DNA from 2 places in the Acutalibacter sp. LFL-21 genome. Region 2 is predicted to be linked to the other one. Evidence: predicted binding sites of a transcription regulator. Region 2 holds the regulator's gene; the other holds the start of a gene.
What was found. Region 2 encodes LexA, which represses DNA repair genes until DNA is damaged. Its sites were predicted from a motif close to CNAACANNTGTTNG; they were not measured.
Positions count from the first base shown of each region.

Region 1: dinB (DNA polymerase IV) is a predicted target of LexA. The motif match lies at 3,788-3,801, and genes of this name have one in related genera.

Region 1 covers NZ_JAOTNT010000005.1:88,163-94,908, reverse strand. Annotated here, with positions in the region: gene ODJ80_RS07540 (S-layer homology domain-containing protein) at 1-369, shown strand, start outside; gene ODJ80_RS07535 (AI-2E family transporter) at 421-1,674, opposite strand; gene ODJ80_RS07530 (hypothetical protein) at 1,745-2,137, opposite strand; gene rbr (rubrerythrin) at 2,389-2,928, shown strand; gene ODJ80_RS07520 (hypothetical protein) at 3,093-3,698, shown strand; gene dinB (DNA polymerase IV) at 3,818-5,011, shown strand; gene ODJ80_RS07510 (putative DNA modification/repair radical SAM protein) at 5,054-6,385, shown strand; gene ODJ80_RS07505 (TIGR03915 family putative DNA repair protein) at 6,364-6,746, shown strand, end outside.
Region 2 covers NZ_JAOTNT010000001.1:348,380-355,125, reverse strand. Annotated here, with positions in the region: gene ODJ80_RS01610 (YcxB family protein) at 1-231, shown strand, start outside; gene ODJ80_RS01605 (5'-methylthioadenosine/adenosylhomocysteine nucleosidase) at 245-958, shown strand; gene ODJ80_RS01600 (cyclase family protein) at 967-1,551, shown strand; gene ODJ80_RS01595 (GNAT family N-acetyltransferase) at 1,617-2,324, shown strand; gene ODJ80_RS01590 (flavodoxin domain-containing protein) at 2,407-2,928, shown strand; gene lexA (transcriptional repressor LexA) at 2,998-3,579, opposite strand; gene ODJ80_RS01580 (M23 family metallopeptidase) at 3,982-4,848, shown strand; gene ODJ80_RS01575 (sporulation transcriptional regulator SpoIIID) at 4,894-5,148, opposite strand; gene ODJ80_RS01570 (S9 family peptidase) at 5,227-6,746, opposite strand, start outside.

The DNA.
Region 1 (6,746 bases), on a different contig from region 2:
AGCGACGGCAAATTGAATCCCCAGGGCACTGCCACCCGCGCCCAGATTGCCGCCATCCTCCACAACGCGGAGAAGGTGCTGGTCAAGACCGAGCTGCTGCCCACTCCAGAGCCCACTGCCACACCAGCGCCTACGGCTACCCCTGCTCCCACAGCGACTCCTTCTCCCACTGCCACGCCCCGGCCCACTGTGCGGCCTACGCCAACTCCTTCCACCCCTGCCTCGAATATCGTGTATTGGACGCCTTCGGGAAAAGCCTATCACCGCCCCACCTGCCCGACGATCGACAACTCCAAAAACTTGATTCGCGGAACCATTGCAGAAGCCATCGCCTCTGGCCGCAGTGCCTGTAAAGTATGCAAGCCATAAGAGAAAGCCCGGCAGATAATCTCTGCCGGGCTCTTTTCATACTCTGGTGTCTCACACATCGTCCAAGCGCTGCTGGTCAGGCGGCTGCGAAGCCTCGTCCTCCTCGGGCGGGAGAGGGAACTGGGGATCCTTGGGATCAATATTCCTCTGCCGCAGCCGGGTACGCACCGAGGTGCGCAGCAGCTGGTAGATCACCGCCGTGGCAGGTGTGCCGAAAAGGATGCCAGGGATTCCCAGCACGCCGCCCCAGAACACCACCGCGAACAGGGTCCACAGGGGGGGAAGGCCAATGGAGGAGCCCACCACGCGGGGGTAGATCATGTTGCCCTCCACCTGCTGGAGGATCAGCAGGAAGATCAGGAAAATCAGGGCGTCAATGGGGTGGACCAGCAGCAGGATGAGCACTCCCACCGCCGCGCCAATGTAAGCGCCCAAAATAGGGATCAGTGCCCCCAAAGTCACCACGGAAGAGATGAGCAGGGCATAATCCAGCTGCAAAATACTCATGCCCACATAACACAGGGAGCCCAGAATGACACACTCCAGCAGCTGGCCCCGAATAAAGTTGAAGAACATGCGGTTGGTCAGCGTGGCGATTTGGCCAATTTTCTGGGCTGTGGGCCGGGGGAGGAACGCCAGCAGCGTGGACTTGACCCCCCGCAGCAGTTTTTCCTTGCCCATCAGCATGTATACGGAGAAAATGAAACCCATCACTGCGGCAAACACCCCGGAGGCCACATTGATAGTGACCCCCACCAGGGAGGAGAGGAAGTCCCGCAGCACGGCGCTGGCGCTGGAAAGCACGTTGCTCCAGTTGAAGTTCCGCAGGAAATCCTGGATAAAGGTCAGGTCATTTTCCTGGGCAAATTCGTTCAGCCAGTTCATGGCGCTAGTGACATAGCCGGGCACCGTCTGTTGGACCGTATCGGCCAAAATCCCCATGGATTCAATCAGGCCGGGGATAATGAAGGCGATGATGGACACCAGCACCAGGGCCACCAGCAGGTAAGCCAAGGCCACCGCCAACGGGCGGCGCACCCTCTTCCACAGCTTGGATTTGACGTTTCGCAGGGGTTTGAAGGCCACATCCTCAAAGAAATGCACGAACACATTGAGGATATAGGCCAGCACAATGCCGTAAAACACCGGGGCCACCGTACCCACCACTGTGAGCACCGCCCCCCACACCTGGTCAAACCGCATTAAAACCAGCACCAGCACCGCGGCAAAGACCAGCAGGATCATACCGTTGCGCAGCACCTTTTTCTCATCCCGCAGGCTGATGCCAATATCCTTCAGGCGCATGAACACTCCTCCTTTTCCAAAAGCCCGGTTTCCCGCCGGGCCGCTTCCCCTGCCTTTTCCTTTCGGCCTTTTATGTCTTTGTCACAAAGACGTTATGGCACTTCTGGCAGGTGACCTGGATCTTCCCCCGCCCCCGGGGCGCCCGCAGGCGCTGCCGGCAGTGCGGGCAGTGAAAATACTTATAGGTTTTCCGCTCTCGAAAGCGGGTGCGCTGGAACCGAAACCACTGCTCCACCGGCCCCCACACCTTCATAAAGGCGTAGTATTCCCGCTGGCGGGCCGCATGATTCCGAGAGAACATGCGGAAGAGCACATAGAGAAAGACAACGTCGGCCACCAGGGCAATGGGCCAGAATAAAGCGCCGAAAAGGGACAATACTAAAGCTATCACCAGCAGGAACAAGCTGAATTTGTCCCCGCCATAGCGCCCATACATGAACTGCTGGAACTTTTGGAACAGCACCCAAAACACATCCTTTCAAGGGGCCGGCCCCCAGGGGGCGGCCGTTCTATTTTAGTATACCTTTGCCCCGTGCGTTTTTCAACCGCCGCCGCCCACCCTTCACGATAAATTTACATTTCAAGCATTTCAAGGCCCTGTTAAAAAATAAGAATTATTCTTAAAAATATCCTTGACATTTAGATGTAAAAGGCTTATACTAAGTTTAGAAACATCCAGGAGTTTCCAAATTTTCTTTAAGGAGGAACATGACCATGCCCGAACTGAAAGGCTCTAAGACTGAGACCAACCTGATGACCGCGTTTGCCGGGGAGTCCCAGGCCCGGAACAAGTACACCTATTACGCCAGCAAGGCCAAAAAGGACGGCTATGTGCAAATTGCCGCCCTGTTTGAGGAGACCGCCAACAACGAGAAAGAGCATGCCAAGATCTGGTTCAAGCTGCTCCACGGCGGCATTGGCGACACCATCGACAACCTGAAGGATGCCGCTGCCGGCGAGAACTACGAGTGGACCGACATGTACGCCGGTTTCGCCAAGACCGCCCGGGAAGAGGGCTTTGACCACATTGCCGACCTGTTCGAGGGCGTGGCCAAAATTGAGAAGGAGCACGAGGAGCGCTACCTCAAGCTGGTGAAGAACCTGGAGGACGGCTTGGTGTTCTCCCGGGATGGCGACGTGATCTGGCAGTGCGCCAACTGCGGCCACATCGTCATCGGCAAGAAGGCCCCCGAAGTGTGTCCCGTGTGCGCCCATCCCCAGGCCTACTTCCAGATCAAGGCCGAAAACTATTGAGTTTCCCTCAAAACGCAGAACTGTCCCCTGCCCTGCGGCAGGGGATTTTTTCTGCCTCTTTTCCCGGTCACCTCCGTTGACTTTTTGCGGGCCGGGGCGTACACTGAATCTGGGGGAGACCCCCGTGAGATTTCTATTTTTCGAGCAAGGAGTTTGAGGAAATTATGAAGAAAATGATTTATGCCATTTTGGCCGGGTTGTTGCTGTGCGCCGCCTTTGCCGGGTGCAGCGCGGCAGGAGATGACGCCACCCAGTCGGCCCTGGAAGAGCTCTCCTCCCGGCTGGACGTTCTGAGCCAGCGGGTGGACGAGCTGGAGAGCGCCCAGGCCCAGCAGCTCACCCCCGCCCCGGAGGAAGAGACCTCCGCCGTGGAGGAAGAGCCCTCCAGCACGGCCGGGGAAGAGCCCGCCGCGGCGGTGGCTGTCAACCAGGTGCTGGTGAATGAGAGCGGCATCAAGATCACCTACACCGGCATGGAGATGACGGAGGAGGGCAACGCAGAGCTGAGAATGACTGTGGAGAACAACAGCGAGCAGCCCATCCTTGTGAATGTCCAGGATTTCTCCGCCAACGGCATGATGATGAACGCCATGTTCGCCACCCAGGTGACCCCCGGCAAAAAGTCCAACGACGAACTGACCATTTACGCCAGCACCCTGGAGGAGAACGGTGTGACCGCTGTGGAGAGCGTGGAGTTCTCCCTGGTGGTGTTCAACGATGATACTTTGGATACCATTGTGGAAACAGATTTGATCGCTCTTACTGTATAAACGCACGACAAAGCAAAGCCTCCGAAAGGGGGCTTTATTTTTTTGCAAGTTCCTCTTGCAAATTTAGAACACACGTTCTATAATAAATACAAACACACGTTCGATCAGGAGGGTTCCCCGTGGAAAATGGCATCTTACATGTGGATATGAACAACTTCTACGCCTCGGTGGAGACGCTGTTCGCCCCGGAGTACCGGGACGTGCCCATGGCTGTGGCCGGGGACAAGGAGAGCCGCCACGGCATTATCCTGGCCAAAAACATGCTGGCCAAGAAAATGGGGGTGCAGACAGCGGAGCCCATCTGGCAGGCCATGCGGAAATGCCCCGGGCTTCAGCTGGTAAAGCCCCACCGGGAGCGGTACGCGGAGTATTCCCGCATGGCCCAGGAGATTTACTGCCGGTTCACAGACCTGGTGGAGCCCTTCAGCCTGGATGAATGCTGGCTGGATGTCTACGGCAGCGAGAGGCTCTTCGGGGATGGGGAGCAGATTGCCCAGCAAATCCGCCGGACCGTGAAAAAAGAGCTGGGGCTCACGGTCTCCATTGGGGTGTCCTACAACAAGGTGTTCGCCAAGCTGGGCAGCGACTACAAAAAGCCAGACGCCGTCACCGTCTTTGGTCGGGAGCAGATGGAAAGCGTCATCTGGAAGCTGCCCGCCCAGGCCCTGCTGTTTGTGGGGCCCCACACAGGGAAGACCCTGGAGAAATTCGGCATCCACACCATTGGGGACATCGCCCGCATGGAGCTGCCCGCCATGCGCCGGATGCTGGGCAGGGCCGGGGAGGCCCTGTGGACCTACGCCAACGGCCTGGACACCTCCCCTGTGGCGGCGGCAGGCGCCGCCGAACCCCCCAAGACCATCGGCAACAGCACCACCCTGCCCCACGATGTGACTTCGGAAGAGGAGGTCTGCCGCACCCTGCTGGAGCTGGCGGAGTCTGTGGCCAGCCGCCTGCGGCACCAAGGGATGAAGGCGGGAGAGGTACAGCTGACGGTGAAGAGCGGGGACTTTCAAGAGTACCAGCGCCAGTGCAGGCTGGAGCCCGCCGTGTGCGACGCCCGCTCCCTGTACCGGGCCGCCCTGGAGCTGTACCGCAAGGAGGACCGGCGCTGGTCGGTGCGGCTGCTGGGCCTGCGGGCGGGAAAGCTGGTAGAGGCCAGCGGGGCCCAGCTGAGCTTTTTTGACCGAACCGAGGGACTGGAACGGGAAGAGCGGCTGGAGACCGCCGTGGATGCCCTGCGGGAACGCTTCGGCGGGGGAAGCGTGCGCCGCGGCACCGCGCTGGAAACAAAAAACCGGGACAAGAAGTGAGGCGCGGCCCGCTTCGGATGGATGGACAAAGGCGGTATGGTCATGGACATGTTTGAAAAACTGGAAATTCTCACTGACGCGGCCAAGTACGACGTGGCCTGCACCTCCAGCGGGGTGGACCGGGCAGGCCGGCCGGGAACTTTGGGCAACGCGGTCAAGGCGGGCATCTGCCACAGTTTTGCCGCCGACGGCCGCTGCATCTCCCTTTTGAAGGTGCTTATGTCCAACGACTGCGCCTATGACTGCGCCTACTGCGTCAACCGCCGCTCGCTGGAGTGCCGCCGGGCCACCTTCTCCCCAGAGGAGCTGTGCCGCCTGACCATGGAGTTCTACCGCCGCAACTACATCGAGGGGCTGTTCCTCAGCTCGGCGGTGCTGGAAAATCCTGACAACACCTGCGAGCGGATGCTGGCGGTGCTCAAGCGCCTGCGCCAGGTGGAGCGGTTTGGCGGGTACATCCATGTAAAGGCCATCCCCGGGGCCTCTCCCCAGCTGACCTACCAGCTGGGCCTGTACGCCGACCGCATGAGCGTCAACATCGAGCTGCCCTCTCAAAAGAGCCTGAAGCTGCTGGCGCCCCAAAAGAGCAAGGAGAAAATCCTGTCCCCCATGGGACTCATCCGGGACGGCATCCAGGAAAACAGCCACGCCCTGGCAGCCTACCGCCACGCGCCCCAGTTCGTCCCAGCCGGGCAGTCCACCCAGATGATCGTTGGCGCCACCCCCGAAAGCGACCGGCAGATCCTGCGGCTGACCGAGGGGCTCTATCAAAAATTCGGGCTGAAGCGGGTGTTCTACTCCGCCTACATGCCCGTGGTCAGCGACCGGAACCTGCCCGCCCGGAACACCCCGCCTCCCCTGCTGCGGGAGCACCGGCTCTACCAGGCGGACTGGCTCCTCCGGTTCTACGGCTTCACCGCCGCGGAGATCTTAGACGAGGAGGCCCCGGACTTCGACCCCCTGCTGGACCCCAAATGCTGCTGGGCCGTGCGCCACATGGAGCTCTTCCCCCTGGAGGTGAACAGCGCCCCCTATGAAATGCTGCTGCGGGTGCCGGGCATTGGGGTAAAGAGCGCCCGGCGCATCCGGGCGGCCCGGCGGTACGCCAAGCTGGACTTTCCCGATCTGAAAAAACTGGGGGTGGTGCTGAAGCGGGCCCGGTTCTTCCTCACCTGCCGGGGAAAGAGCCTCTCCCCCCTGCCCACGGACGACCCGGCGGTCGTTGCGGGGGCCATCCGGGAGGGGTCCCCCTTTCACCGCACCCAGCTGCCGGGGAAAGCGGGCGGAGGGCTGGCCCTGGACCAGCCGGAGCAGCTCTCCCTCTTCGCCCCCACCAAGGAGGATGGTGTAAAATGCCTTACCGGACAAATTTGATCTACCACTACGACGGCTCTTACCAGGGGTTCCTGTGCTGCGTGGCCCAGTGTTTCCAGGCCAAGGAGCTGCCCGTGGACATCCGCTCCCAAGAGGACGAGCAGCAGAGCCTGTTCGGCCGCAGGGACATCCCCACCCGGCTGGACCTGGCCCAGCGGGTGGAGCGGTCCATTCCCCGGAAGATCTCCCCCCAAGCCCACCGCCTGGTGCGGGAGGGGTTCCTCACCTGCCTGCCCCAGCGGGAGATGGCCCTGCTGCGCTTTCTGCTGATGGGCTACAAATACGGCGGGCAGGTGGTCCGGCTCACCACAGAGCCCGTTGTGAACACCCTGGAAAAGGCCGCCCTTTCCCTGCGCAATGA
Region 2 (6,746 bases):
TCCTCCACGGCCCATTACGCGTTCTATGACGAGGCTTTCCGCGTTTCGGGAATCCAGTCTGCCAGCGTGTTCCCCTATTTCCAGATCGTGGACGTGCGCAAGCACGGGCACTATATCTATCTCTATTACGGCCCGGAGAACGCTTACATGGTGGACCAGTTTGGCTTCTCCAAGGGAGAGTTCAGCGACTTTGTCAAATTTATCTCGGAAAAGACCGGGAAGAAGCTATAAGGAGGCATACCACATGAACCAACAGCCCATCGGCGTCATTGGCGCCATGAAAATGGAGGTGGACGCCATCCTGGCCGCCATGGAGGGCAAGCGGCAGGAGGTCCATGGGAGCATGGCGTTCACAGCGGGCACCCTTTCCGGCGTACCCTGCGTGGCTGTTCAGTGCTCGCCTGGCAAGGTGAACGCCGCCCTGTGCACCCAGGCTTTGGTGGACTTTTTCAGTCCCCGCCTGGTGCTGAACCTGGGCGTGGCCGGCGGCATTGGAGAGGGCGTCCACATTGGGGATGTGGTCATTGCCACCGCCTGTGTGGAGTACGACTTTGACACCTCGGCCCTGGGCCAGTGGCCCGCGGGCCAGCTGACCCTTCCCGGCCAGGAGGGGCCCGTGCGGTTCCTGCCCTGTGAGGAGGGGCTGGCGAAGGCCCTGGCCGCCGCCGGGGAGGACTTGTACGGCCGGGCGCACCTGGGGGTGGTTGCCACGGGGGACAAGTTCGTGGCAGACCCCGCAGTGGGGGAGTGGCTGCAAAAGGAGTTTGGCGCCCTGGCCTGCGAGATGGAGGGCGGGGCCATCGCTCACGCCTGCCTGGTGAACCAGGTGCCTTGCGCCGTGCTGCGGACTATCTCTGACAACGCCCACGACAGCGAGACGGTGGACTTTGTGACCTTCGCCCAGGGCTCGGCCCAGAAGGCCCAGGAGCTTTTGCGGAAGGTCCTGCCCCGGCTGTGAGGTGAGCCATGAAGATCTATGACATTTCCCGAGAGGTGTTTTCCGCCCGGGTGTTTCCCGGCGACCCGGTGCCCGGCTTTCAGCCTGTGCTGGAGCTGGAGAAGGGGGCGCCCTGCAGCCTGACCCAGCTCTCCCTGGGCAGCCACAGCGCCACCCACATGGACGCTCCTAGCCATTTTCTTCCGGGGGGGAGAACCATCGACCAGGTGGAGCTCTCCCGGTGCGTGGGTCCCTGCCGGGTGCTTGAGGTCCATGGCTATTTAAGCGGCGCATGGGCCCGGGCCGTGATGGGCACCGGCGCCAAGCGGGTGCTTCTCAAGGGGGAGGTGGAGATCTCCCTGGAGGCCGCGGAGGAGTGGGCCAAGGGCGGACTGCTGCTTCTGGGCGTAGAAGGCATGACCGTGGGGCCCGTGAGCGATCCCGGCCCGGTGCACCGGGCCCTTTTGGGGGCCGAGGTGGCCATTTTGGAGAGCTGCGACTTGAGCCAGGTGCCGCAGGGCGGATATTTCCTGGTGGCGCAGCCCCTGCGCTATGGCGGGCTGGATGGGGGCCAGGTGCGGCCCCTGCTGTTAGAGGGCATTGATATCCGGTAAGTGATGAAAAACGGGGGAGGGCCTGTGGCTCTCCCTTTTTCCAGGCATAGAGAAAGGAGAAGGCGATGGACGCGCTGCAAAAAGCCAGAGAGTATTTGGAGCGGGACCCCCTGCTGTATATGGATATGCTGGGCCCCTTGGACCGGGGCATGGTGGAGGTGGTCTCCTTGCGGAAGGACGGCTTGCTGCTGTACAACGGCCCGGGAGAGGCATTCATGCTGGCGGCGGACAGCTTGGAGGCAGGAAAGGCCCTGTGCGCCGGCGTGGAGGCCATGGAGATTGCCACAGCCCACGACGGGGAGACGGGGGCCTTCCTCCGGGACCAGTATCACCTGCCGGATCTGCGGGGCTGCACCCAGGCGGCCTATCTGGAAAAAGAGCCCCTTCCCGTGCCCCCGGGGTTTGAGATCCGCCCCCTGGGGGAGGAGTTCTTTTCTTTGATCCTGGAGAACTACCACTCTTTCACCGACCCAGAGTACATCCACAAGCGCATCGCCGCCGGTGTAATGCACGGGGCCTTTCAAAAGGGGGAGCTGCTGGGCTTCATCGGCATGCACGCCGAGGGCAGCGTGGGCATGCTGGAGGTGCTGCCCCAGCACCGGCGCAAGGGGGCTGCCACCGCCCTGATGGCCTTTATGACCGGGTTCTGCCTGGAACGGGGATGGGTGCCCTTCTCCCAGATCTTCCACGGGAACGAGGCCTCTCTGGCGCTGCACCGCCGGCTGGGCTGGGCCCTGAGCCAGCGCCCCCTGTATTGGGTCATGCCAGAGTGAGCGAAGATTTAACTTGACAGGGGCCGCGCCGTTGGATATGCTGGAGAAAAGGGCCTTGCCCGCCTGGAAGGGGAGCGATGTTATGAGAACGCTGGTCATTTACTATTCCAAAACAGGCTTCGCCAAGCGCTACGCCCAGTGGCTGGAGGAGGACCTCGCCTGCCGCTGCGTCCCCTTTTCCCAGCGGGACAGCGTGGACCTGGCCGCCTATGACAAAGTGGTGTTCGGCTCCAGCGTCCACGCCGGGGGCATCCGCAAGCTGGGGTGGTTCAAAAAGCAGCTGCCCCGGCTGCGGGGCAAGCGGCTGGCGGTGTTTTTCACCGGGGCCATGCCTCCCGAGGAGCACACCGTGGAGCAGTGCGTGGCCCAGAACCTGACCCCGGAAGAGAGGCGGCAGGTGCGGGCCTTCTACCTGTGGGGCGGCCTGAACTACGAGGCCATGGGCCCCGTGGACAAGTGGATGATGGGTGTATTCCGCAAAATGCTGGCCGGGAAAAAGAATCCCTCCCCAGAGGACCGGATGGCCGCCCAGATGGTGGCCTCCTCTTATGATAAGGCGGAGCGCAAGTACCTGGAGCCCCTGGAGGAATACCTGCGGGGATGAGGCTTCTCCTCCTGGAACAAAAAGAAAGGCCGTCCAAAAGGACGGCTTTTTTCACAGGCTGGCGTTTTTTCAATAGTAGCGCACCACGGCGATGACCTTGCCCAGCACAGAGGCGTGGTCGGAGTAGATGGGCTGGAAGTCCGGGTTTGCAGGCTGCAGGCGCACGCCCTCCTTTTCCCGGTACAGGCGCTTGACCGTGGCTTCATCGTCGATCATGGCCACCACGATCTCCCCGTCGTCCGCGGTGGAGACCCGCTCGGCCACCACATAGTCCCCGTCTAAAATGCCGGCGTCCCGCATGCTCAGGCCGCTGACATGCAGGGCAAACAGCTCCTTGCCTGCCTTGGGGGGGAAGGGGATGTAGCCCTCAATGTCCTCCACCGCCAGGATAGGCATGCCCGCCGTGACCTTGCCCAGAATGGGCACCTGGGCGGCAGGGGACTCCCCCTCCACCCGGATGGAGCGGTTCAAGCCTGCCTCTCGGGTGATGTAGCCCAGGCGCTCCAAGGTCTTCAAATGGGCGTGAACCGTGGAGGTGGAGCGCAGCCCCGTGGCAGCGCAGATCTCCCGCACCGTGGGGGGGACGCCCCCGGATACCTTCTGCCGGAGGAAATCATAGACTTTCTGCTGGCTTTTCGTGAGATGCTCCATACCCGCGCCCCGCTTTCCTGGAATGGTTTTCTCTATTATAGCACAAGATGAAGCGCTTCGCAAACATTTGTTTGCGAAAAAACGGAGTTTTTGCGGGAAATCCGATGCATTTTGCCCCCCTGAAAAGTTCACAAAATCGGAAGAAATTCTTTAAGGTTTATTCACAGCGCCGTAACAACTCTCCCGGAATTTTTGGGTATAATAACAGCGTACTCAAAAGAAATGGACCGCACCTTTTCTTGAGATACATGTTCTACCCTCCTCAATAATACCCCTCAAGCTAAAGAGAAACCCCCGGCAGCGGAAGCTGCCGGGGGTTTCTCTTTCTTTGCTGCATAAACCCGTTCCAACAGGCCCAAAATACCTGTGCGACCGTATTTTGAGCCGAAAGGAACGTGTGATATGAACGGAAAACGCTTTACGGAGGAAAAGGCCCGGCGCAGCGGATTTTACCTGGCGCTGGCGGTGTGCCTGGTGGCGGTGGGCGTTGCCGCGTGGAGCACCTATGACGCGGTAAACAGCTATGTGGAACCCACGGCGGAGGAATCCTCCCTGGCCAGCCAGCAGGCAGAGGATGTGCGGGAAAGCCAAGAGGCCAAGGAGGAAGCGGACACCCTAGCGAACGCCTCCAGACAGGCGGAGAGCGCTGCCTCTCAGGCGGCCGATCCAGAGGATACGGAAAATGACGACCCGGAAGCGCCCCGAACCTCCTCCTCCCAGCCCGCCCAGGAGACGGCGGGAGAGGTGACCCAGCAGGCAGAGCCCTCTCCGGAGAGTCAGGCTCCAGAGAGCAGCCAATCCTCAGAGAGCAGCCAGGCCCCCCAGGTGCCTGCCAACGCTCCCCTGTATGAGATCAGCGCGGAGATGATATGGCCCGTTGAGGGCGGCGAGGTGCTGCATGCCTACAGCGCCGGGGCGCCGGTGTATTCCCAGACCATGAAGGATTGGCGCATCCACACAGGGCTGGATATCAGCGCCCAGCCCCAAGCCCCGGTGATGGCCTGCGCCAACGGCCAGGTGCGGGAGGTCTACACCGACAGCATGCTGGGCAACGTGGCCCTGATTGAGCACGGGGACTACCTGTTCTACTACTGCGGCCTGGGGGAGGACTTCCAGGTGGAGGCCGGAGATGTGGTGGCCATGGGCCAGCAGATCGGCGTGGTGACGGCCGTGCCCTATGAGGCGGCCGAGGAGCCGCACCTCCATGTGGAGGTGCGCCGGGACGGGGTGGCGGTGGATCCCCAGCCCCTGCTGGACAATGCCCAGTAAGCCGGAAAAAGGCGGAGCTGCCCCAAAGAGGCGCTCCGCCCTTTTTTATTTGAGAGCCTGGTATTTCTTTTTGGTGGCCAGCCCGCCCCGAATGTGGCGCTGGGCCTTGTTGACGGCCAGCACGTTTTTCACGTCCCGGTACAGGCCGCTGTCCAGGTATTTCAGGCGCTGGGAAACATCCTTGTGCACTGTGCTCTTGCTGACGCCGAACTGCTTGGCGGCCCGGCGCACGGTCGCTTTGTTTTCCACAATGTATTCGCCGAGCCTGGTGGCCCGGTCGTCGATGACACGGTCAGACATATGCACCCCTCGCTTCCAATGTGTTTATACATATGAAAGCGGGGGAAGGGTTAGTACAGGGGAATGGCGCCGGAGGCGTTAGATGTGGCGCTCAAACCATTGGGTGATCTCCTGCAGCCGGCGGATGCGGTGCCGGGGTTTGCCGCTGCGGGAGAGCTCGTGGTTTTCCCCGTGGAAGATGATCATGCGGGTCTCCACGCCCCGCTGCTGCAGGGCGGCATACATTTGATACCCCTCGGACAGAGGGCAGCGGTAGTCTTCGTCGCTGTGGAGGAACAGGGTGGGGGTGGAGCAGTTATCCAGGTACTTTAAGGGGGAGTGTTCCCACAGCTTTTCCATGCTGTTCCACACGTTGTCCCGGGCGCCCAGGCCCATTTGATCCCGGGCAAAGTCCTCTCCAATGTCCGAGGTAAACCCAAAGCCCACCCAGTTGGCGATGGAGCGCTGGGACGCGGCGGCGGCGAACCGGTGGGTGTGGCCGATGATCCAATTGGTCATAAAGCCGCCATAGCTGCCCCCGGTGACGCACAGCCGCTTCTCGTCGATTTGGGGATACTTTTCCAGCACACGGTCCGTAAAGGCCATCAGGTCGTCGTAATCAATGGTGCCGTATTTTCCCCGCAGGTCGGCAAACTGGTTGCCCCGGCCGTCTCCGCCCCGTGGGTTGGTAAAGAACACAAACCAGCCCTGGCTGGCCCAATACTGCATCTCGTGGTAGAACACCTCGCCGTAGACCGTTTTAGGGCCGCCGTGGATATCTAAAATGGCGGGATAGGACTTTTGCGGGTCAAAGTCCTTGGGCAGCAGCACCCAGCCCTCCAAATCCACTCCATCGTTCTCGTAGGGAAGGGCCTGGGGCAGGGCCACATACCGGCCGGCAAGCACCTTCTCGTTCAGGGTGGTGAGCTGGTCCCGTTCCTGGGCGCGGCAGTCCCAGCGGTACAGCTCTTGCAGCTTCCCGTCCTGCATGCCCACAAAGTAAAGGGAACCCTCCGCCGCGTCGATGCAGTCCACCGAGCCGGCCTGGGTGTACACGGGGCGGATTTCCCCAGCCTCTTCCAGGCAGTACACCTGAGAGGCGCCCCCCAAGGTGGTGACAAAGTACAGCTTGTCCCCTTCCTGCACCCACTCCCGGCCGCCGCCCAGGCGGCAGTCGCTGCCCACAGAGGAGCCCAGGGCGTCCTCATAGGGGGCCAGAAGGGCCACCTCTCCCGAGGCGGGGTTCAGGGTGTAGAACTGGGCGTTCTCGTTGAGGCCGTAGCGCTTGCCATCGGTGGCCAGCAGCAGGATCTTCTCCCCCCACCAAAGGGCGTCGTACAGGTCGTAGGTGCGGGGCTTTAACAGCTCGGTGGTCCGGCCGGTCTCCCGGTCATATACATACACCCCAGACTTGTTCTTCCGCTTTACGGTGTAGCTTTGGCCGGTGAAAAGCACCTGTTTCCCATCGGGGCTGAGGTGGGCGCTGCCGGTGGAAAAGGCCTCTTTTGTCACCCGTGTGAGCTTTCCGGAGGACTCTTCGTAGAGGAAGAGGGCGTCCCGGTGCTTGTTGACGTAGCCCGCCCCGTTGAAGTAAAAGGGCATCTCATCCAGCACCTGGT